4 regions of the Streptomyces sp. TAA040 genome follow, and region 2 is predicted to be linked to each of the others. Evidence: riboswitches for the same ligand, from Rfam matches in the RefSeq annotation. Region 2 holds a riboswitch; each other region holds the start of a gene.
The links. A riboswitch is a leader RNA that binds a small molecule or an ion and turns the genes downstream of it on or off. The one in region 2 is predicted to bind cyclic di-AMP.

Region 1 (5,048 bases), on a different contig from region 2:
GAACGCCTGGAGCAGGTGGACGGTCGTCATGATGATGTCGTCGAAGTCCAGCGCGTTGGCCTCGCGCAGCCGTGCCTGGTACAGGGTGTACGCCTCGGCCAGCGTCTTCTCGAAGCCGTCCGCCGCGGTGGCGGCGAAGTCCTCCTCGTCGACGAGTTCGTTCTTGAGGTTCGAGACCTTCGCGCTGAACGCCTTCGGCGGGAACCGCTTGGGGTCGAGTGCCAGGTCGCGGCAGACGAGCGCCATCAGCCGGCGCGAGTCGGCCCCGTCGTAGATGGAGAACGAGGAGGTGAAGCCGAGCCGCTTGCTCTCCCGGCGCAGGATCCGCACGCAGGCGCTGTGGAAGGTGGAGACCCACATCGACTGGGCGCGCGGACCGACCAGCTCGGCCACCCGCTCCTTCATCTCGCCGGCCGCCTTGTTGGTGAAGGTGATGGCGAGCACCTGGCCGGGGTGCACTCCCCTGGCCCCCAGCAGGTACGCGATGCGGTGGGTGAGCACCCGGGTCTTGCCCGAGCCCGCCCCCGCGACGATCAGCAGCGGCCCGCCGCTGTGCACGACCGCGGCGCCCTGCTGCTCGTTCAGACCGGCCAGCAGCTCCTCCGGGTCCGTGACCGTCCGTGGAGCGCCGCCCCGGTGGAACGCGTCCCGGGGGCCGCCGGGACCGGCGAACGAGCCCGCGAACAGGCCGTCCGGCACCTCCTCCGGCTGCGGCGCGGCGGGGTGCTCGGGGTCCGGCGGCGGAGCCTCGCCCGCGGGGGGCTCCAGGTCGGCCAGGAAGCTGTCGTCGAAGAGGCTGCTCATCGCTGCCGAGTCTAAGGGCTCCCTCCGTCACCCCCGGGGCGAGCACCGGGTCCGCCGCCCCGGCACGCAGCGGTCTGCGGCTCTGTCCGGGGCCGCGGGCACCTCCTAGACTTGGCGGCATGACTGATCCCTCCGGAGCGACCGCGCCAGGACCCGGCCACGACCCCGAACTGCGGGCTTCGCACGCGGACCGGGAAGCGGTGGCCGAGACGCTGCGGGAGGCCGCCGGCGACGGCCGGATCGGCATCGACGAGCTGGAGGACCGGCTGGAGCGGGCATTCGGGGCGAAGACCTACGGCGAGCTGGAACCGCTGACCGCGGACCTGCCGACCACCGCCGGCGCCCCCGAGCCGCGCGCCGGTGAGCCGATGGTGCTCAAGGCCGGGGCCGGGGACATCACGCAGACCGGTTACTGGGTGGTGCCGTCCCGGATCACCGCCACCTCGCGGATGGGGGACGTCCGGATCGACTTCTCCCAGGCCGAGTGCCGGCAGCGCGAGGTCCACCTGGAGATCAACGCGGCGATGGGCAACGTGACGATCGTCGTGCCCCCGGGGTGGTCGGTCCGCCCCCACGGCATGCGGGTCAGCATCGGCTCGGTCCGCAACCGGGTCTCCGAGCCACCCGTCCCCGGTGCCCCGACACTGGAGCTGAGCGGGCGCACCGCGATGGGCGACGTGCGGATCCGCTACCCCAACCGCTGGGAGCAGTGGAAGCGGCAGAAGCAGCAGGAATGGCTGGCGCGGGAGCAGCAGGGCTGACGGGCGCGGGGGCCGCCCCGCCCCCGGTGCGGCGGGGCGGCCCCACATCCGCCCGGTGCGGCGCCGCCTCCTGCCCACCCGGGCCGGAGCCGATCACGGCAGGTCACCGAGCGGACGCGGAGCCGCGCGGATAACGAATCGGTTTCGGACATAGCGCGCACCCGTCTTCCCAAGAGCACCGTGTCGTGGCTACGGTGCTGCCTCAGGCGGCCCGGAGACCGTCGGCGACAGTGCCGGCACGGGCGGCCTCCGCCGAGTCCGGCATCCGCCGGAGCCGGGGACCCACCCGTGCACTTCCGGGGTGAATCGGGGCCCGCGCAGGGACCCGTAGGGCAGCCTTCCGACGCCCGAACCCGACAGCTAACCCGGTAGGCGGCCCACGGAAGGAGTTGCCGTCTTGGCGACACACCGCAAGCCGCGTGTCCCTGTGCGGCAGTCGGCCGCGCTGCGCGGAGGAACGGTGGGCGCGACCGCCGCCGCGCTCGCCTCCGTCACGCTGCTCTCGCAGAGCGCCGTCGCGGCACCCGGCGACGGCGGCCCCTCACTGGAGGAGACGCAGGAGAAGGTCGACGAGCTGCACCGGCAGGCGGGCGCCGCGACCCAGAAGTACAACGCGGCGAAGGAGAAGGCCGAGAAGCAGCGCAAGAAGTCAGACCGGCTGCTGGACGAGGTCGCCGAGCGGACCGAACGGCTGAACGACGCCCGGCGCAAGCTGGGCGGTTTCGCCGCCGCCCAGTACCGCAACGGCGGTATGTCGGAGACGGCCACCCTGCTGCTCTCCGCGGACCCGCAGGGCTACTTCCAGCAGACGCACGTGATGGAGCGGCTCACCGGTCAGCAGAAGCAGGCGGTCGGCGACTTCCAGGAGGAGCAGCGCGAGGCGGGCAACAAGCGCGACGAGGCGACGAAGAACCTCACCGAGCTGAACCGGGCCCAGACGAAGCTGGCCGAGGAGAAGAAGTCCGTCCAGGGCAAGCTCGCGGAGGCCCGCACCCTGCTGTCCGAGCTGACCGAGGAGGAGAAGGCCAGGCTGGCGGCCATCGAGCGGGAGAAGCAGCGCGAGGCCCAGGAGAAGGCACGCGCCGCGGAGCGCAAGGCGGCTGCCGAGCGGAAGGCCGCCGCCGAGGCCGCTGCCGAGCGGGAGACCGCCGCTCCGGCGTCCGGGGGCGGGCAGCCGGCCTCGCAGGAGCAGACGGCGGGCACCGGGGGGGCGGACGGATCGCAGGACACGGCCGGCAGCGGGAGGGCCTCGCAGGTACTGGCCTTCGCGAAGCGCGAGCTGGGCAAGCCCTACGTCTGGGGTGCCGCCGGCCCGAACTCGTACGACTGCTCGGGCTTCACCCAGGCGGCCTGGCGGGCGGCCGGGGTCGAGCTGCCGCGCACCACCTACGACCAGGTCGACATCGGCACGCGGGTCGCCAAGTCGCAGTTGCAGCCGGGCGACCTGGTGTTCTTCTACCCGGACGTGACCCATGTGGGCATCTATGTCGGCGGCGGCCAGATGATCCACGCCTCCAAGCCGGGCGACGACGTGAAGTACGAGTCGATCGACTACATGCCCTTCCACAGCGCGGTGCGGCCGGCCTGACGCCGGGCGGGGTCGGCCGCCCGGACCCTCGTGGGGCGGGGCCGGGCGGGCGTCACACCCACATGGTGGCGAGGAAGACGTTGAGGCAGGTCAGCGCGCCCACGGCGGCCATCGTGCCGGCGGGCACCCGCTGCTCGTCGCGCTTGACGTAGACGAGCACCAGGATCACCACCAGCACCGCGAGCTTGACAGCGACCTTGACGTGGTTCACGTCGTTGTCGGCGAGCTGGTTGAAGCCGACCAGGGCGAGGCCCGTCAGGAGCATGGTGGAGGCGCCGTGCAGCATGCCCGGCGTCAGCCGGGCCTCGCCCGCGCTCATCGCCTTCATCTGGAGGAGGAAGCCGCCGAGGAGTGCCGCGATGCCGATGATGTGCAGCCCGACAAAGAAATTGATGAGTACGTCCATGACGCGGAGCGTATCGGGGTATTAGCACACCGCAAGAGTCAGACCCGCCCCGTTCGCCACCCCGAACACAGCACAGCACCGGATGCTCCGAAATGTGCCCGGGGCACCCGGTTCCGACCACTTCGCGATCGACAGCGAAAAATACAGGTCACCGTCCGCTCACGGGGCCGATACGGCCTAGCGTCGCCGTCCATGGCAGCACATCGCAAGCCCCGCAACTCCGGCTTCCGCACTTCTCGTTGGGCCGGCCTGGCCCTGGTGGGCGCGGCGACCGCGACCGCGACCGGCTCCGGCGGTGCCGCGCACGCCGACCCGCAACCGGCCGGGGAGAAGGCCGACGTCCAGCGCATGGTGGACCGGCTCCACCACGAGGCCGAGCAGGCGACGGAGAAGTACAACGGCGCCACCGAGCGCGCCGAGCAGGCGGAGAAGAAGCTGGACGGACTGCGCGACGAGGCGTCCCGGCAGACGGCGCGCGTCAACCGCACGCGCAACGCGCTCGGTTCCCACGCGACCGCGCAGTACCGGCAGGGCGGCGCGATCGGCCCCACCGTGCAACTGGCGCTCTCCTCCGCGCCGGAGGAGTTCCTCCGGCGGGCCGCGACCGCGGACCGCGCCGGCTCCCAGCAGGCGCGCACCCTGGACCGCCTGCACAACCGGCTGCGCACCGTGCGGCAGCTGCGCAGCCAGGCCGCCGACCGCACCGAGACGCTCCGGGAGGCCCGGTCCACGGCCGAGGACCACAAGCGCACCGTGCGCAAGAAGCTCGCCGCGGCGGATCGGCTGCTGGACCGGCTCACGGCGGCCGAGCGGGCCGAGGTACTGGCCGGGGACGGGCACGGCGGTGAGGAGCGCGAGCAGGTGGACGCGGCCCCGGTGGCGGCCGCCGGACGGGCCGCGCGCGCCCTGACGTACGCCAGGAACGCACTCGGCAAGCCCTACGTCTGGGGCGCCACCGGGCCGAACGCCTTCGACTGCTCGGGGCTCACCCAGGCAGCCTGGCGCGCGGCCGGGGTCGAGCTGCCGCGCACCACCTACACCCAGGTGAACGCCGGGCAGCGGATCGCCAGGAGCCGGCTCGTCCCCGGCGACCTGGTCTTCTTCTACTCCGGTCTCAGCCACGTCGGCCTGTACCTCGGCAACGGCCAGATGATCCACGCACCGCGCCCCGGCGCGCCCGTCCGGATCGCCCCGATCGACCAGATGCCCTTCAACACGGCCACCAGACCGGCCTGATCCAGCCGGGAAGCCCGCGAAGGCCCCGGCACTCGTGGACTGTTGAGCCGACCAGGTGAATCGTGCGGCACAATTCCTTCCCATTGCCGGTAAGTCGGCGGCGTCCCGGGGGCGGCCGTCCGTGGAGAAGGTGGCGTTGCAGGTGGCCGTGGACACGGCTCGGGAGAGCACAGCAGACAGCGGCGTCGGTGCACGCCCCACGCACCGCGGGGACTGCCGTTGCGTCGACTGCCCGAACAGTGCGCCCCGACGC
Region 2 (5,048 bases):
GCACGGAGCCGTCCTCGAAGCTGCGCCGCTGCGAGTAGCCCGCATCCGTGAATACCTTGATCATCTTGCTGTTGGCGGGCAGCACCTCGGCGTTGAAGCGGCGCACGCCGCGTTCGCGGGCGCAGGCCGCGATGTGCTCCAGCAGGGTGGAGGCGACACCGCGGCCCTGGTGGGCGTCCTGGACGAGGAAAGCGACCTCGGCGAGGTCGGCCGGTGCCGAGGCCGGCCGGCCGGTTCCGTCGATCCGGTCGTAGCGGACGGTGGCGATGAACTCGCCGCCCACCGTCGCGGCGAGGCCGACCCGATCGACGTAGTCGTGGTGGGTGAACCGGCGGACGTCCCGGTCGGACAGGCGCGGATAGGGCGCGAAGAAACGGTAGTACTTGGACTCGTCCGACACCTGCTCGTAGAAGCTGACGAGGTGGTCCGCGTCCGCGGCGGTGATCGGCCGAATCCGGGCCGTGCCGCCGTCGCGCAGCACCACGTCGGCTTCCCAGTGCGTCGGGTAGGCACGCTCCTCGGGCGTCTGCATGGGGCCAGCGTACGGCCGAAGGCCGCTTTCCGGGGGCACGGCGGCCGGGGAGGCGCCTCGCGGAACGGCGGCGGCGCAGGCCGTCGTCCCAGGAGGCGGACGGGGGGGTGCGACGGCGGGTCGGCGCGGGAGGACAGTGCCCGTACCGGACCGGTCGCCACCGCGTGCGAAACTGGTCTAGACAACTGTTCCGAAGGAAGGGCAACATCATGGCTGAGCGCCGCGTCTCCGTCGGTTGGACCGAGGGCCTGCACGCCCGTCCCGCCTCCATCTTCGTCCGCGCCGCGACCGCCGCCGGCATCCCCGTAACCGTCGCCAAGAGCGGCGGAGCGCCCGTCAACGCCGCATCGATGCTGGCCGTCCTCGGACTCGGCGCCGAGGGCGGCGAGGAGGTCGTCCTGGCGTCCGACGCCGAAGGCGCGGACGCGGCGCTGGGCCGGCTGGCGAAACTGGTCGCCGAGGGGCTCGAGGAACTGCCCGAGGCTGTCTGAAGAATTCTCCGGGCAGCACCGGGTGGAAACTCAGGTAAAGGTGGCGGATCGACGGATCTGCCGCCTTTCCCCTGCCCGCAGGTATTCGGGCAGGGGAGAATCACCCCGCAAAATTCTCCGCCCTTTGTATACACGGTGTGTTAAACGCGGCCGCGTTCGTTGTTTACAGCAGGTTTCGAACTCCTCACCGCCGCGGGGTGCCGCCGCCGGCGCACTGCCACCGGACGCTCCACGTGCGCCGCGGCGAGCGCGCGGGCCCGCTCCGGCTCCCGGCGGGCGATGGCGTCCACGAGCGCACCGTGCTCCTGCCAGACCGCCGTGGCCCCCACCGGCGGCTCAACCGCCGGGGCCGCGTACATCCAGGTGATCTTCCGGCGGAGCTGGGTCAGCAGCGCAGCCAGCGCCGGGCTCCCCGACGCCTGTGCGAGGGTCTCGTGGTACCAGTCCCCCAGCGCGTGCAGATCCGACAACTGCCCCTGCTCAGCGCGCTGTCGGCCGAGCCGCACCAGGCCCCGCAGCACCCTGACATGCGCCTCGGAACGGCGCTGCGCCGCACGGGCGGCGCCCAGCGGCTCCAACAGCGCACGAATGTCCAGCAGGTCGGCCGCCTCCTGCTCGGTGGGTTCGGCGACATGGGCGCCGACATGCCTGCGGGTGGTCACGAAGCCCTCCGACTCCAGCATCCGCAGCGCCTCGCGCACCGGCACACGGGACACCCCGTACCTGCGGGCGAGCTGCTCCTCGGTCAGCCGCGCGCCCGGCGGAAAAGCACCGGAGACGATGTCGTCCCGAACCGCTGTGCATACCGTGTGCGCCGCAATGCGCATGGCCCTACCTCCGGCGTAATCCCCGCGTTTCGAGATGTCGCTGAGTCGAACTCTATTCCACTCGGCGGGCTCTTTTGATGCCCGTCCCTGATCGGGTGGAAAACGCGCGGGCCGGCCGCGGGAGAACAGCACAGGACCCCCGGATGTCGCACCCGGGGGTCCTGTGTTCGTCCGCACCGGCCGTCGCACCGGCACGGACCGTTCAGCGGGGGACGGGACTCACAGCCCGACGCCCTTGCCTCGGAGGTAGGCCAGCGGATCGATGTCCGAGCCGTACGAGGGGCCGGTACGCGCCTCGAAGTGCAGGTGCGGTCCCGTCGAGTTGCCGGTGGAACCGACGCGGCCGATGCCCTGGGCGGCGTCGACCTGCTGGCCGGCCCGTACACCCATCGACGACAGGTGACCGTACTGGGTGTAGCCGCCGTCCCGGTGCCGGATCACGATGTTGTTCCCGTAGGCGCCGCCCCAGCCCGCCTCGACGACGGTGCCGGCACCGGTCGCGCGCACCGGGGTGCCGGACGCAGCGGCGAAGTCGATACCGCTGTGACTCCCGGAGGACCACCGGGAACCACCCGTGCGGTACTGCGTCGTGACCGGGGAACCGGTAACGGGAGCAACGAAGGCCGCGGCGCGCTTGGCACTGCGGGCCGCCTTCGTCGCGCCGGACCGGGAGCCGGCGGCCCGCTCGGCCGCCCGGTCCTTCTTCGCCTTCGCCTTCTTCGCGGCTCGGGCCTTCTTCGCCGCCTCGGCCTTCGCGGCTTCCGCCGCGCGGTGCTGGACATCGGCCTGGGCCGATACGCCCTGCACGGTCGCGTTGCCGAGGGCGATCGCCTGGCCGATCCCGGCCACACGCAACGCGCTGTCGGCCGCCGCCACCGGGGAGCCGGCGAAGACACCGGCCACCAGGCCGACGGTCAGGGTGCTCGCGCCGGCGATCCGGGCTCCGGTCCGCACGGCACGGCTGGGGCGCCGCCAGGAGGCGGCAGCATGCTTGAACGCCATGGCAGGCGTGCTCCTTTCCTTCCTTCACGCCTACCGGGTTAGCTGACGGGTTCGGAGCAGGAAGGTCTCCTACCGGCGCATTTCACTGGGAAGCGCCCGGATTCACCCCAAGGACTTCGGTGGGTCCCCGGCTCCCTCACGGGGACTCGGCGTTCGCTGCGCGTCGGCCGCGGCGCGGACACTTCTGACGGCAGCGCAACCGAAGCTAAACCGGACATCTCGCTGCTACCAAACCGATCTCGTCCTTTGTCGCCCATCCCACAGGAATCACACCCGCATATCATCCCAATACGGACAAAAATCGACCCCTGCTTGCCGGAAACCCGAAACAGGGGTCGACGCACGGCGGGCCGGGCGGCGGCGCAGCTACGTCCCGCCCGGCCCGACCGCGGACGGACGCGGGCCGGTGCGGCTACTGGCCGCCGACCACCCGGACCTCCCCGATGCCCAGCTCGCGCACCGGCTCGGCGATCTGCTCGGCGTCCCCGACCAGCACCGTGACCAGGCGGTCCACCGGGAAGGCGTTCACCGCGGCGGCCGTCGCCTCCACCGTGCCGGTCTCCGCGAGGCCGACGTACAGCCGGCCCTGGAAGTCGTCCGGCAGGTGCTGCTCGACCTGGTCGGCGAGGGTGTCCGCCACCGCGGCGGCGGTCTCGTACCGCAGCGGGGCGACGCCCACGAGGTTCTGCACGGCGACGTCCCGCTCCTCGTCCGTGAGGCCCTCCGCTGCGAGCGTCCGCAGCACCTGCCAGAGGTCGGCCAGCGCCGGCCCGGTGACGTCGGTGGCCACCGAGCCGCTGATCGCCAGCATGGCGGCGCCGGTGCCCTCCGGAGTGGAGCGCAGGACCTGGCTGAAGGCCCGCACCCCGTAGGTGTAGCCCTTGTCCTCACGCAGCACCCGGTCCAACCGGGAGGTGAGGGTCCCGCCGAGGCAGTAGGTGCCCAGCACCTGGGCCGGCCACACCCGATCGTGCCGATCGGCGCCGATCCGCCCGATGAGGATCTGGGTCTGCACCGAACCGGGACGGTCCACGACGACCACCCGGCCGGTGTCGTCCGCCGTGATCGGCGGGACCGGCCGGGGCTCGGCAGTGGAGCCGGTCCACGCCCCGAGCGTCTCCTCCAGCGCGGCGGCGAGGTCCACGCCGGTGAAGTCGCCGACGACCACCGCGGTGGCGGCGGCCGGGCGCACATGGGCCTCGTAGAAGGCCCGTACGGCCGCCGCGTCCACCCGGGCGACCGTGCCCTCGGTGCCCTGGCGCGGCCGGGACATCCGCGAGTCGGCCGGGAACAGCTCCCCGGAGAGGGCGATGGCCGCCCGGCGCGCCGGACTGGCCAGCTCGTGCGCGATCTCGTCCAGCCGGTTGCGCACCAGCCGGGCCACCTCGGCGTCGGGGAAGGCAGGCGCGCGCAGCGCGTCGGCCAGCAGCCCGAGCGCCTGCCGGAGGCGGGAAGCGGGGACCTCCAGTGAGACCCGCAGGCCCGGGTGGTCGGCGTGCGCGCCCCAGGTGGCGCCGCAGCGCTCCAGTTCGGCGGCGAAGTCCTCGGCACTGTGCTTGTCGGTGCCCTCGCTGAGAGCGCGAGCCATCAGTGTCGCGACGCCGTCGAGGCCGGCCGGCTCCGCTTCGAGCGGGGCGACCAGGTTGACCTCGACCGCGACGACCTGCTGGCCGGGGCGGTGGCAGGTGAGCACCGTCAGACCGTTGGCCAGGGCGCCGCGCTCGGGAGCCGGGAAGGCCCACGGCTTGGGCTCGCCACCGGTCGGCTGCGGGTGGAAGTCCATACCGGGCTCGGCGGGTGTGCTGGTGGTGGCGTCGCTCACTGCGGGGCCCCTTCGGCGGAGTCGGTGGTGTCGGCGGTCGCGGTGCTTGCCGGGCCGGCGGGGTTGTCGCCCTCCTGGGCGGAGGGGGTGGGAGCGTAGACGAGCACGGCCCGGTTGTCCCGGCGCAGCCGGGCCGCGGCCACGTCCTGCACCTCCTGCGCGGTGATCTCCAGGATCCGGCCGACCGCGGTCAGCGCGAGCTGCGGATCGGCGAAGAGTACGGCGTAGCGGCAGAGTTCGTCCGCGCGGCCGCTCGCCGTGGCCAACCGGTCGAGCCACTCGCGCTCCAACTGCGCCTGTGCCCGCTCCATTTCCTCCGGTGTGGGTCCCTCGGCCGCGAACCGCGCGAGTTCCTCCTCCACTGCGGCCTCGAT
Region 3 (5,048 bases), on a different contig from region 2:
CGGTTCGTCGGCGAGCGCGAGCAGGTCAAACCCGATCTGACCCTGCTGGCGGGGCCGGAGATCCCCGTCCGCCGCCTCGAAGGGAGCGCCACCCGATGAGCCCGACCCGCCCTTCCCCCGTCACGGCCGCCGAACCCGCCGACTCTCCCCCGTGCCCGCTCCCGAGCGGCGGACCGCACCCGAACACCGGGGCGTCCACCGACGCCGGGGCGCACCCGGCCGACGGCGGGACGGCCGCCCGGATCGAGGTGCGGGCCGGGGACTCCTGGCATCCGGTCTGCGCTCCCGGCGACCTGGTGCCGGGCCGCGGAGTCGCGGCACTGCTCCCGGACGGGCGGCAGATCGCCGTCTTCACCGACCGCAGCGGCGGCGTCCACGCGGTGGACAACCGGGATCCGTTCACCGGTGCGTACGTGCTCTCGCGCGGACTACTCGGGTCCGCGGCGGGCCGGCCGTTCGTGGCCTCCCCGCTGCTCAAGCAGCGCTTCGACCTGGCGACGGGCCGCTGCCTGGACGACGACTCGGTCATCGTCCGCACCCATCCGGCCCGCCTGACCGGCACCGGCGAGCCGCCGCCCTGAGCACCGGCGAATCGCGTCCCGCCGCCCGTCGGGATGGCGGGACGCGACCGATTCATCCAGCAACGTCGCGTCACAAAAGCCCCTCAAAGTCACCTCGCACCCAAAACGGACAAGCGGTGTGGCAGTCAAGAGGTGGGTGATTTCGGAACCTGACACCCTCTCAGCTTCCACGGGTCGGGAATGCACCGATATAAGGAAGCACGAGACGGTTCGGGTGACCGGACTCACAGGACCGCGCCCCCGTACAATTGCACCTCGTCGGCCACTTCTCGCCTCAGCGTCAATTCCCCTGCTCAGTGCGGTTTTTATGTGCACATGCAAGCCCGCACGTCCGTGACGTCGGAAATGATCGATCTCACAGCGCGCCGAAAATGCTCCCATGCGACCCCCGGAGCGGCTGAGCAAAACCTGGTTTCGCTTGTCCCGGCCAAATCGTTGTGATTACCGTTCATCCCGCCACCGCATCCCGTGCGGAGGTCCCACGCCGGTCACGCCGAATCCTGCCGCCGGTAGAGGGAAACGACTGCATCAGGCCGGCAGGAGCGGGGGAACCAAGGTAAGTGCCGGACCGCGGAGCACGCGGGTCGGCTAGGGGTGAAGCCATGCGCCACCGGATCACGGTGGGGGATGGCCGGGCAGCTCCAGCCCGAATCCGACAGCTCACCTCGCAGGCGCAGGAGAGGACTCAACCCATGTCTCGTGGTCGCCACCGTCGTCCGCGCAAACCCCTGATGTCCCGTCAGGTCTCCAAGGTCTCGCTCGCCCTCACCGCGGGCGGTGCCGGTATCGCTGCTCCGCTGATCACCGCGGGTTCCGCGAACGCGGCCCCGGTCTCCGTGTGGGACAAGGTCGCCGAGTGCGAGAGCACCGGCAACTGGTCGATCAACACCGGAAACGGCTTCTACGGCGGTCTCCAGTTCCAGCAGTCGAGCTGGGCGGCTGCCGGCGGCACGCAGTACGCACCGCGCGCCGACCTCGCCACGAAGGACCAGCAGATAGCCGCCGCCGAGAAGCTCCTGGAGATGCAGGGCCCGGGCGCCTGGCCGGTCTGCGGCCCGCGTGCCGGCCTGAGCCAGGACAGCGGCACGCCGGACATCGCCCCGGACGGCGCGCAGAACAACGCCTCCGAGTCCGGCGCGAAGACCGAGCAGCAGTCGGAGCAGGCCGCGCAGCCGAAGAAGTCCGAGCCGCAGGCCGCCGAGCAGAAGAAGGCCGCGGCCGCGAAGTCGGAGGGCTCGCACGACTACACCGTCGCCAGCGGCGACACCCTCCACAACATCGCGGTCGCGGAGCACGTGCGGGGCGGCTGGCAGACCGTCTACGAGCAGAACCGCGAGACAGTCGGCAGCGACCCGGACCTGATCTTCCCCGGCCAGCGGCTCAGCCTGGACGGCAGCGGCGGTACGTCGGACGCCCCCGCCGAGAAGTCGAGTGCTCCCGCCGAGCAGCCGAAGCAGCAGTCGGCCGAGAAGCAGGAGCCGAAGCAGGAGAAGCCCGAGCCGAAGCCGGAACCCGTGGAGGAGCAGAGCCAGGAGCCCGCTGCTCCGGCCGAGGCCGCCACCACCGGCGGGTTCACCGCGCCGGTGGACGGTGCGCCCAGCACCGCCTACCGCGCATCGGGCGGAAGCTGGTCGAGCGGTTACCACACCGGAGTGGACTTCTCCGTCGGCACCGGCACCTCGGTCCGTTCGGTCGGCACCGGCACTGTGGTCTCCGCGGGCTGGGGCGGCGCCTACGGCAACGAGGTCGTCGTCAAGCACGCGGACGGGCGCTACAGCCAGTACGCCCACCTCTCCTCGCTCTCCGTCTCCGCCGGCCAGAGCGTCGGCGCCGGCGACCAGCTCGGCCTGTCGGGCTCGACCGGCAACAGCACCGGCCCGCACCTGCACTTCGAGGTCCGCACGGGCCCGTCGTACGGCTCGGACATCGACCCGCTGGCCTACCTGCGCGACAACGGCGTCTCCCTCTGAGCGACGCTCCCCCAAGGGGACGAGAGACCGGCCGTGCCCCTCACGAGGGGCACGGCCGGTTCTTCCGTCCGCCGGTGCGCCTCCGCCCGGCGGAGTCGGGAGGGGCGGCGGGGCCTCCGCACAAGGTCTCCCACCGTCCCCCTCCCGGGGACCGGGGCCACCGCCGCAGTGAGGGTCAGGGCGCGGCGGCGACCCCGGAGGTCGCGGTCGTGTCAGCGGCTGTCGCTCCCGGTGCTCCGTGCCGCGGCCCGGCCGGCTTCCAGCCGGGCGACCGGGATCCGGAAGGGAGAACAGGAGACGTAGTCCAGGCCGACCTCGTGGAAGAAGTGCACCGACTCGGGGTCGCCGCCGTGCTCCCCGCAGACCCCGAGCTTCAGCTCCGGCCGAGTGGCCCGCCCCGCCTCCGCCGCGTCCCGGACCAGCTTGCCCACCCCGTCCAGGTCGATCGTCTCGAAGGGGGAGACGCCGAAGATGCCCTTCTCCAGGTAGGCGGTGAAGAAGCTGGCCTCGACGTCGTCCCGACTGAACCCCCACACCGTCTGGGTCAGGTCGTTGGTGCCGAAGGAGAAGAAGTCGGCGGACTCGGCGATCTGGCCCGCGGTGAGCGCCGCCCGGGGCAGCTCGATCATGGTGCCGAGGGTGAGACCCAGCTCCACCCCGTAGGCCGCCTCCACCTCGGCGATCACCCGCTCCGCGTCGTCCCGGACGATCTCCAGCTCCTGGACGGTGCCGACCAGCGGGATCATGATCTCCGCCCGCGGGTCGGCCTTGGCACCCTTGCGTTCGGCGGCGGCCTCGGCGATCGCCCGCACCTGCATGCTGAACAGCCCGGGCACGACCAGCCCGAGGCGTACCCCGCGCAGCCCGAGCATCGGGTTCTGCTCGTGCAGCCGGTGGACGGCCTGGAGGAGCCGGAGGTCGTTCTCGTTGGCGTCCCGTCGGGACTCGGCCAGCGCGACCCGTACCGACAGCTCGGTGATGTCCGGCAGGAACTCGTGCAGCGGCGGGTCGAGCAGCCGCACCGTCACCGGCAGCCCGTCCATGGACTCGAAGAGCTCCTTGAAGTCGCCCTTCTGGAGGGGCAACAGCGCACCGAGGGCGGACTCCCGCTCGGCGTCGGTGTCCGCGAGGATGAGGTGCTCCACCAGTTCCCGGCGCTCGCCGAGGAACATGTGCTCGGTCCGGCACAGCCCGATGCCCTGGGCGCCGAAGCGCCGGGCCCTGGCCGCGTCCTCCGCGTTGTCGGCGTTCGCCCGCACCCGCAGCCGGCGCATCCGGTCGGCGTAGGCCATCATCCGGTGCACCGACTGCACGAGTTCGCCGGCGTCGTCGGCCCCGGCGTGCATCCGGCCCTCGAAGTACTCGACCACGGGTGAGGGGACGACCGGGACCTCGCCACGGTAGACCTTGCCGGTGGAGCCGTCGATGGAGACCACGTCCCCCTCGTCGACGACCACCGTGCCCCTGCCGTCCGGGTGCGGGGCCGTGAGCCGGCGGCGCTTGGTGTCCACCTCCAGGTCCTCGGCGCCGCAGACGCAGGTCTTGCCCATCCCGCGGGCCACCACGGCGGCGTGCGAGGTCTTGCCTCCCCGCGAGGTGAGGATGCCCTCGGCGGCGATCATGCCGTCCAGGTCGTCCGGGTTGGTCTCCCGGCGGATCAGGATGACCTTCTCCCCGGAGCGGGACCACTTGATCGCCGTGTACGAGTCGAAGACCGCCTTGCCGACGGCCGCGCCGGGCGAGGCCGCGATGCCCCGGCCGAGCTGCTCGGGCCGCTCGCCGCCGGCCGCGTCGAAGCGCGGGAACATGAGCTGGGCGAGCTGGGCGCCGTTCACCCGTTGCAGGGCCTCCGCCTCGTCGATCAGCCCCTGGTCGACGAGTTGGGTGGCGATCCGGAAGGCGGCGGCGGCGGTGCGCTTGCCGACCCGGGTCTGGAGCATCCAGAGCGTGCCCCGCTCGATGGTGAACTCGATGTCGCACAGGTCCCGGTAGTGCGTCTCCAGCGTCTCCATGATCTGCATCAGCCGCTCGTAGGACGCCCTGTCCAGCGTCTCCAGCGCGGCCAGGGGGACGGTGTTCCTGATGCCCGCCACGACGTCCTCGCCCTGGGCGTTCTGGAGGTAGTCGCCGTACACCCCCTGCTGGCCGCTCGCCGGGTCCCGGGTGAACGCGACCCCGGTGCCCGAGTCGGGGCCGAGGTTGCCGAAGACCATGGAGCAGACGGTGACCGCGGTGCCCAGGTCGCCGGGGATGCGCTCCTGCCGGCGGTAGAGCCTGGCCCGGTCGCCGTTCCACGAGGCGAAGACCGCGCGGACCGCGAGGTCCATCTGCTCGCGCGGCTCCTGCGGGAACTCCCGGCCGGTCTGCTTCGCGACGATGTCCTTGAAGTCCGTGACCAGCTCGCGCAGCGCCTCGGCGTCCAGGTCGACGTCCGTGGCGGCGCCGCGGCGCTGCTTCGCCTGCGCCAGCGCCTCCTCGAACAGCTCGCCGTCCACCC
Region 4 (5,048 bases), on a different contig from region 2:
TCGGGGTGCCCGCCGAGGACCAGGACGACTTCCGGGACTGGGCAGGGATGATGATCCGGCACGGTTCGGGCCCGCGCGGCGGTGTCGGGCGGGCCGTGAAGAAGATGCGCGGCTACCTGGCCGAGCTGATCGACCGCAAGCGGAACGCACCCGGCGACGACCTGATCTCCGGCCTGATCAGGGCCAGCGACCACGGTGAGCACCTCAGCGCGAACGAGGTGGCGGCGATGGCGTTCATCCTGCTGTTCGCCGGATTCGAGACCACGGTCAACCTGATCGGCAACGGCGTGTTCGCGCTGCTCCGCAACCCGGAGCAGCGCGCCATCCTGGAGTCGGCCCTGGCGGCGGGCGACGACGCGCTGCTCGGCACCGCGCTGGAGGAACTGCTGCGCTGGGACGGCCCGGTGGAGATGGCCACCTGGCGGTTCGCCACCGAGCCGATGAAACTGGGGGGTTGCCGGATCGCCACGGGTGAGCCAGTCCTGGTGGTACTGGCCGCGGCCGACCGGGACCCGGCCAAGTTCGACGCCCCCGATACCCTGGACCTGACGCGTACCGACAACCAGCACCTGGGCTACGGGCACGGCATCCACTACTGTCTAGGTGCACCACTGGCCCGCCTGGAGGGCCGGGTTGCCCTCGCGACCCTGCTGACCCGCCTTCCGGACACCCGACTTGCGGTGGTTCCGGCAGACCTGCGTCGGCGCGGTGGCCTGATCATGCGTGGACTCCGCACGCTTCCCGTGGAGTTCACCCCCGTGATCGTTGCGTGATCTGCGCGACACTGACTTGTGACGAGTGGGTGTTCGACGCTACGTTCAGCCGTCAGTCACCAGGCCGGAGTTCAGGCAGATATCACCCTCCGGCTGCCCTACGAGAGGCTCGCGCATGCTTTCCGGGACAGGCCGACACCGTCGACCCCGTCAGGCCCCTGCCGTTTTCGTCACCGCGGGGGTGACCGGAGCGGGGTTCGCGTTGCCGCTGCTCGCCGCCTCCGGCGCCCAGGCGGCGGACACCGCCACCTGGGACCAGGTGTCGGAGTGCGAGAGCGGTGGCGTCTGGAGCGCCAACGCCGAGAACGGCTACTACGGCGGACTCCAACTCACGCTGAGCACCTGGGAGAAGTACGGCGGCACGGCCTACGCCGAACGCCCCGACCTCGCCAGCCGCAACCAGCAGATAGCCATCGCCGAGCAGATACTCCAGTCCGAGGGGCCGGAGGCGTGGCCCGCCTGTGCCGGCAACGGGGGCCTGTACGAGGACCTGGGCGCGGTGCCGGACGTCGACCCCGGTGATCTGCCGCTGCCCTCCGGTTCCGGCGACTCGGGTGACGAGGACGCCGGCAGCGGCGACGGCGTCCAGGGCGGCGGGAAGAGCGGCAGCGGAGGTACGAGCGAGCAGGAGAGTCCCTCGGTCGACCCCTCCGGCTCCTCCTCGGGGAAGCCGTCCGAGAACGCCGACGAGGAGTCGGGCGACGGGAAGTCGCCCCAGGCCTCGACCTCGCCGGATCCGACCGGCTCCGCCTCCGCGCAGGGGGAGAGCGCGGACGAGGACGGCACCGGGACCGGCAAGCACCGCGGCAGCCCCGACCCCGGCGAGCAGGTGCAGGAGCGCGACGAGACGGACCGCGGCTCCGGCCGGGACGCCGACCGCGAAGAGCTCGCTCCGGAGGACTACGAGGTCGAGCAGGGCGATTCGCTGTCCGGGATCGCCGAGGACCACGAGATGGACGGCTGGACGGGCCTCTACGAGGGCAACCAAGCGGTTGTCGGTTCGGATCCCGACCTGATCCACCCCGGGCTGCGCCTGGAGGTCGGCCTGGAGGCAGCCGGCCAGCAGACGGACTGATCCGTCCCTGCGGGGGCGGCCTCCGGTCCGGCATCGCCGATCGTGGCCGCCCTGCGGCTTCGCGCCCCGCCGCCTCGTGCCCGCGGCCGCGTATGGCGTTCCCCGCCCCGGGTGCGGGGCTGCCCGGCCCTGAGCGGCGCTCTCCGGCCCGTGCGGCCCCTCGACGCCGCGCCCCTGTGGCGCCCTCCGCGCGGGACGCATGGCCCCCCGGTGGCATCCCGCCGGTCCCGGTGCCCTGGCCCCGGTCTCTTCCCCCGGCGGTCCCGTGGCCCACGCCCGGTCCGCCCCGCCCCGCCCCGCCGCCGGCCGTACCCGGTCCGTCCCGCAGCCCTGCGCCGCGGACCACCGTGCGCGGGGGCCTCGCGAGCGGGCGGCGCCCGGGGCTCCGAACGGGTGATCCGCGGCACGTTCCGGGCCGGTTGCCCGGCTCCGGCCCCGTTCGATCGGGGGACGGGCGGGTCCGCGGCGACCGCCGTGGGACCCGTGCGGACCCTGGGCTCCCGCCCGGGGCCGGGCGGCACCCGGCGGAGGGGCGGGGGGGCGACGCGCCCGCGCTGTACGCAGCCACAACGCACTTCGACACGCCGCCACGTCCGGCTCAACCCGCTTCCTGACCGGCACGGATGTCCGGTTTGCGGAAATGTGAGCCTGATCTCCCGCCGTGACCGCCGTGTCCCTGCAATGGAGCAGGGTAGGTGCCGCCCGACCTGCGACGATTTGCATTTCATCAGTCAAATCGACGGTATTGATCGCTATCGAGGATGTTTGATCGCTTAGGGGTGCTGTGTTTACGGTCGTGCTCGTTCGCTACTGCGGACCTCGATGACCGTCACGCCGAATCCTGCCGGCGGTCGCCGGGAAACCGTCGCGTACAGCGCCGTTGGCAGGAGCGGGGGAACCAGGTAAGCGCCGCTCAGGCGGCTTGGGGTGAAGTCCGGCACGTGTGCCGGACCGGGCCACTCACGTCCCGAACCCGACAGCTCACCTCGTAGGCGTCGGTGAGGAAGAAACACAGCATGCTGTTCTCCACCAAGGGTCGTCACAGCTCCTCGTCCAGGACCGCCCGCGCGGTCACCCTGGCAGCCTCCGCCGGTGCACTCGTCGCCCTCCCGCTGGTCGGCGCCACCGGTGCCCAGGCCGCCTCGGTCGACACCTGGGACGCGGTCGCGCAGTGCGAGTCCGGCGGCGACTGGTCGATCAACACCGGCAACGGCTACTACGGCGGCCTGCAGTTCTCCCAGTCCAGCTGGGCGGCGGCCGGCGGCACCAGCTACGCTCCCCGTGCGGACCTGGCCAGCAAGGGTCAGCAGATCGCCACCGCCGAGCGGCTGCTCGACATGCAGGGCCCGGGTGCCTGGGCCTGTGCCGGAGCCGGCAACCTGACCTCCGGCGGAGCGGACGCCCAGGTCGACACCGGTGGCAGCGCCCCGGAGCAGACCGCCGAGCAGCCGGCCCAGTCCGAGCAGCAGGCGGCCCCGCAGGAGCGCGAGGCCCAGCCCGAGCGCCCGTCCCGCTCGCAGGGCTCCGGTGACTACACCGTGAAGTCCGGCGACACGCTCGGCTCGATCGCCGCGGCTAACGGAAGCAGCTGGAAGCAGGTCTACACCGAGAACAAGTCGGTCATCGGCGGCGACCCCAACCTGATCTTCCCCGGTCAGCTCCTGAACCTCTGAGTCCCACCGGCCCGGTGACCTGCCGGGACCGCTGAGACGGTGTACGAAGGACCCGGCCCGACGGATCGCACGATCCGCTCGGGCCGGGTCTTTCTTCATCACCGGAACAAAACTTCCCCGCCGGCGAATCCTCGCTGAGCTGCGGCTTCACCCGGCGTTCCGGTCCACGACACGGACCGGGGACCCCGCGGGGGCGGGGAGACCGTTAGGCTCACGGGTCAGGAACCAGACACACACGAAGGAGAACCTCGTGCCGTCCATCGACGTCGTCGTAGCCCGCGAGATCCTCGACTCGCGAGGCAACCCCACGGTCGAGGTCGAGGTCGGCCTCGACGACAGCAGCACCGGTCGTGCCGCTGTTCCGTCCGGTGCCTCCACCGGTGCGTTCGAGGCCCTCGAACTCCGCGACGGTGACAAGGGCCGCTACGGCGGCAAGGGCGTCGAGAAAGCCGTCCTCGCCGTCATCGAGCAGATCGGCCCCGAGCTGGTCGGCTACGACGCCACCGAGCAGCGGCTGATCGACCAGGCGATGTTCGACCTGGACGCCACCGCGGACAAGTCCTCGCTCGGCGCCAACGCGATCCTCGGCGTCTCGCTGGCCGTGGCGCACGCCGCTTCCGAGGCCTCCGACCTGCCGCTCTTCCGCTACCTCGGGGGCCCCAACGCGCACCTGCTGCCGGTGCCGATGATGAACATTGTGAACGGCGGCTCGCACGCCGACTCGAACGTGGACATCCAGGAGTTCATGATCGCTCCGATCGGCGCGGAGTCCTTCTCGGAGGCGCTGCGCTGGGGCACCGAGACGTACCACGCGCTCAAGGGCGTCCTCAAGGAGCGCGGCCTGGCCACCGGACTGGGCGACGAGGGCGGCTTCGCCCCGAACCTCGGCTCCAACCGCGAGGCGCTCGACCTGATCCTGGAAGCGATCCAGAAGGCCGGCTACACTCCCGGCCGGGACATCGCCCTGGCCCTGGACGCCGCCGCCTCCGAGTTCTACAAGGACGGCTCCTACGCGTTCGAGGGGCAGACGCGCACCGCCGAGCAGATGACCGACTACTATGCCGAGCTGGTCGCGGCATACCCGCTGGTCTCCATCGAGGACCCGCTGTACGAGGACGACTGGGACGGCTGGAAGACCATCACCTCGCGTCTCGGCGACAAGGTCCAGCTGGTCGGCGACGACCTGTTCGTCACCAACCCGGAACGGCTCCAGCGCGGCATCGACGAGCAGTCCGCCAACGCGCTGCTGGTGAAGGTGAACCAGATCGGTTCGCTGACCGAGGCCCTGGACGCCGTCGAGCTCGCCCAGCGCAACGGTTTCAAGTGCATGATGTCCCACCGGTCCGGCGAGACCGAGGACGTCACCATCGCCGACCTCGCCGTCGCGACCAACTGCGGTCAGATCAAGACCGGCGCCCCGGCCCGCTCGGAGCGCGTCGCCAAGTACAACCAGCTGCTGCGCATCGAGGAGATCCTCGACGACGCCGCCGTCTACGCCGGCCGCAGCGCCTTCCCGCGCTACAAGGA

Region 1: linked by a shared signal. The riboswitch ahead of H300_RS0106030 (NlpC/P60 family protein) and the one ahead of H300_RS0115155 (M23 family metallopeptidase) in region 2 are both predicted to bind cyclic di-AMP.
Region 3: linked by a shared signal. The riboswitch ahead of H300_RS0104065 (transglycosylase family protein) and the one ahead of H300_RS0115155 (M23 family metallopeptidase) in region 2 are both predicted to bind cyclic di-AMP.
Region 4: linked by a shared signal. The riboswitch ahead of H300_RS0109740 (transglycosylase family protein) and the one ahead of H300_RS0115155 (M23 family metallopeptidase) in region 2 are both predicted to bind cyclic di-AMP.

What each region holds. Positions count from the first base shown of each region.
Region 1 is NZ_AUKR01000006.1:68,271-73,318, reverse strand. Features, by position in the region: gene pcrA (DNA helicase PcrA) at 1-804, opposite strand, end outside; gene H300_RS0106040 (DUF1707 and DUF2154 domain-containing protein) at 924-1,565, shown strand; cyclic di-AMP (ydaO/yuaA leader) riboswitch at 1,806-1,956, shown strand; gene H300_RS0106030 (NlpC/P60 family protein) at 1,963-3,153, shown strand; gene H300_RS0106025 (hypothetical protein) at 3,206-3,559, opposite strand; gene H300_RS0106020 (C40 family peptidase) at 3,752-4,795, shown strand; gene H300_RS0106015 (hypothetical protein) at 4,938-5,048, shown strand, end outside.
Region 2 is NZ_AUKR01000015.1:103,256-108,303, reverse strand. Features, by position in the region: gene H300_RS0115170 (GNAT family N-acetyltransferase) at 1-532, opposite strand, end outside; gene H300_RS0115165 (HPr family phosphocarrier protein) at 742-1,023, shown strand; gene H300_RS0115160 (GntR family transcriptional regulator) at 1,164-1,850, opposite strand; gene H300_RS0115155 (M23 family metallopeptidase) at 2,070-2,852, opposite strand; cyclic di-AMP (ydaO/yuaA leader) riboswitch at 2,865-3,014, opposite strand; gene H300_RS0115150 (M16 family metallopeptidase) at 3,265-4,635, opposite strand; gene H300_RS27040 (M16 family metallopeptidase) at 4,671-5,048, opposite strand, start outside.
Region 3 is NZ_AUKR01000005.1:24,261-29,308, forward strand. Features, by position in the region: gene nirB (nitrite reductase large subunit NirB) at 1-99, shown strand, start outside; gene nirD (nitrite reductase small subunit NirD) at 243-581, shown strand; cyclic di-AMP (ydaO/yuaA leader) riboswitch at 1,092-1,270, shown strand; gene H300_RS0104065 (transglycosylase family protein) at 1,274-2,551, shown strand; gene ppdK (pyruvate, phosphate dikinase) at 2,764-5,048, opposite strand, start outside.
Region 4 is NZ_AUKR01000009.1:127,428-132,475, forward strand. Features, by position in the region: gene H300_RS26000 (cytochrome P450) at 1-773, shown strand, start outside; gene H300_RS0109735 (transglycosylase family protein) at 955-1,848, shown strand; cyclic di-AMP (ydaO/yuaA leader) riboswitch at 2,714-2,858, shown strand; gene H300_RS0109740 (transglycosylase family protein) at 2,865-3,521, shown strand; gene eno (phosphopyruvate hydratase) at 3,772-5,048, shown strand, end outside.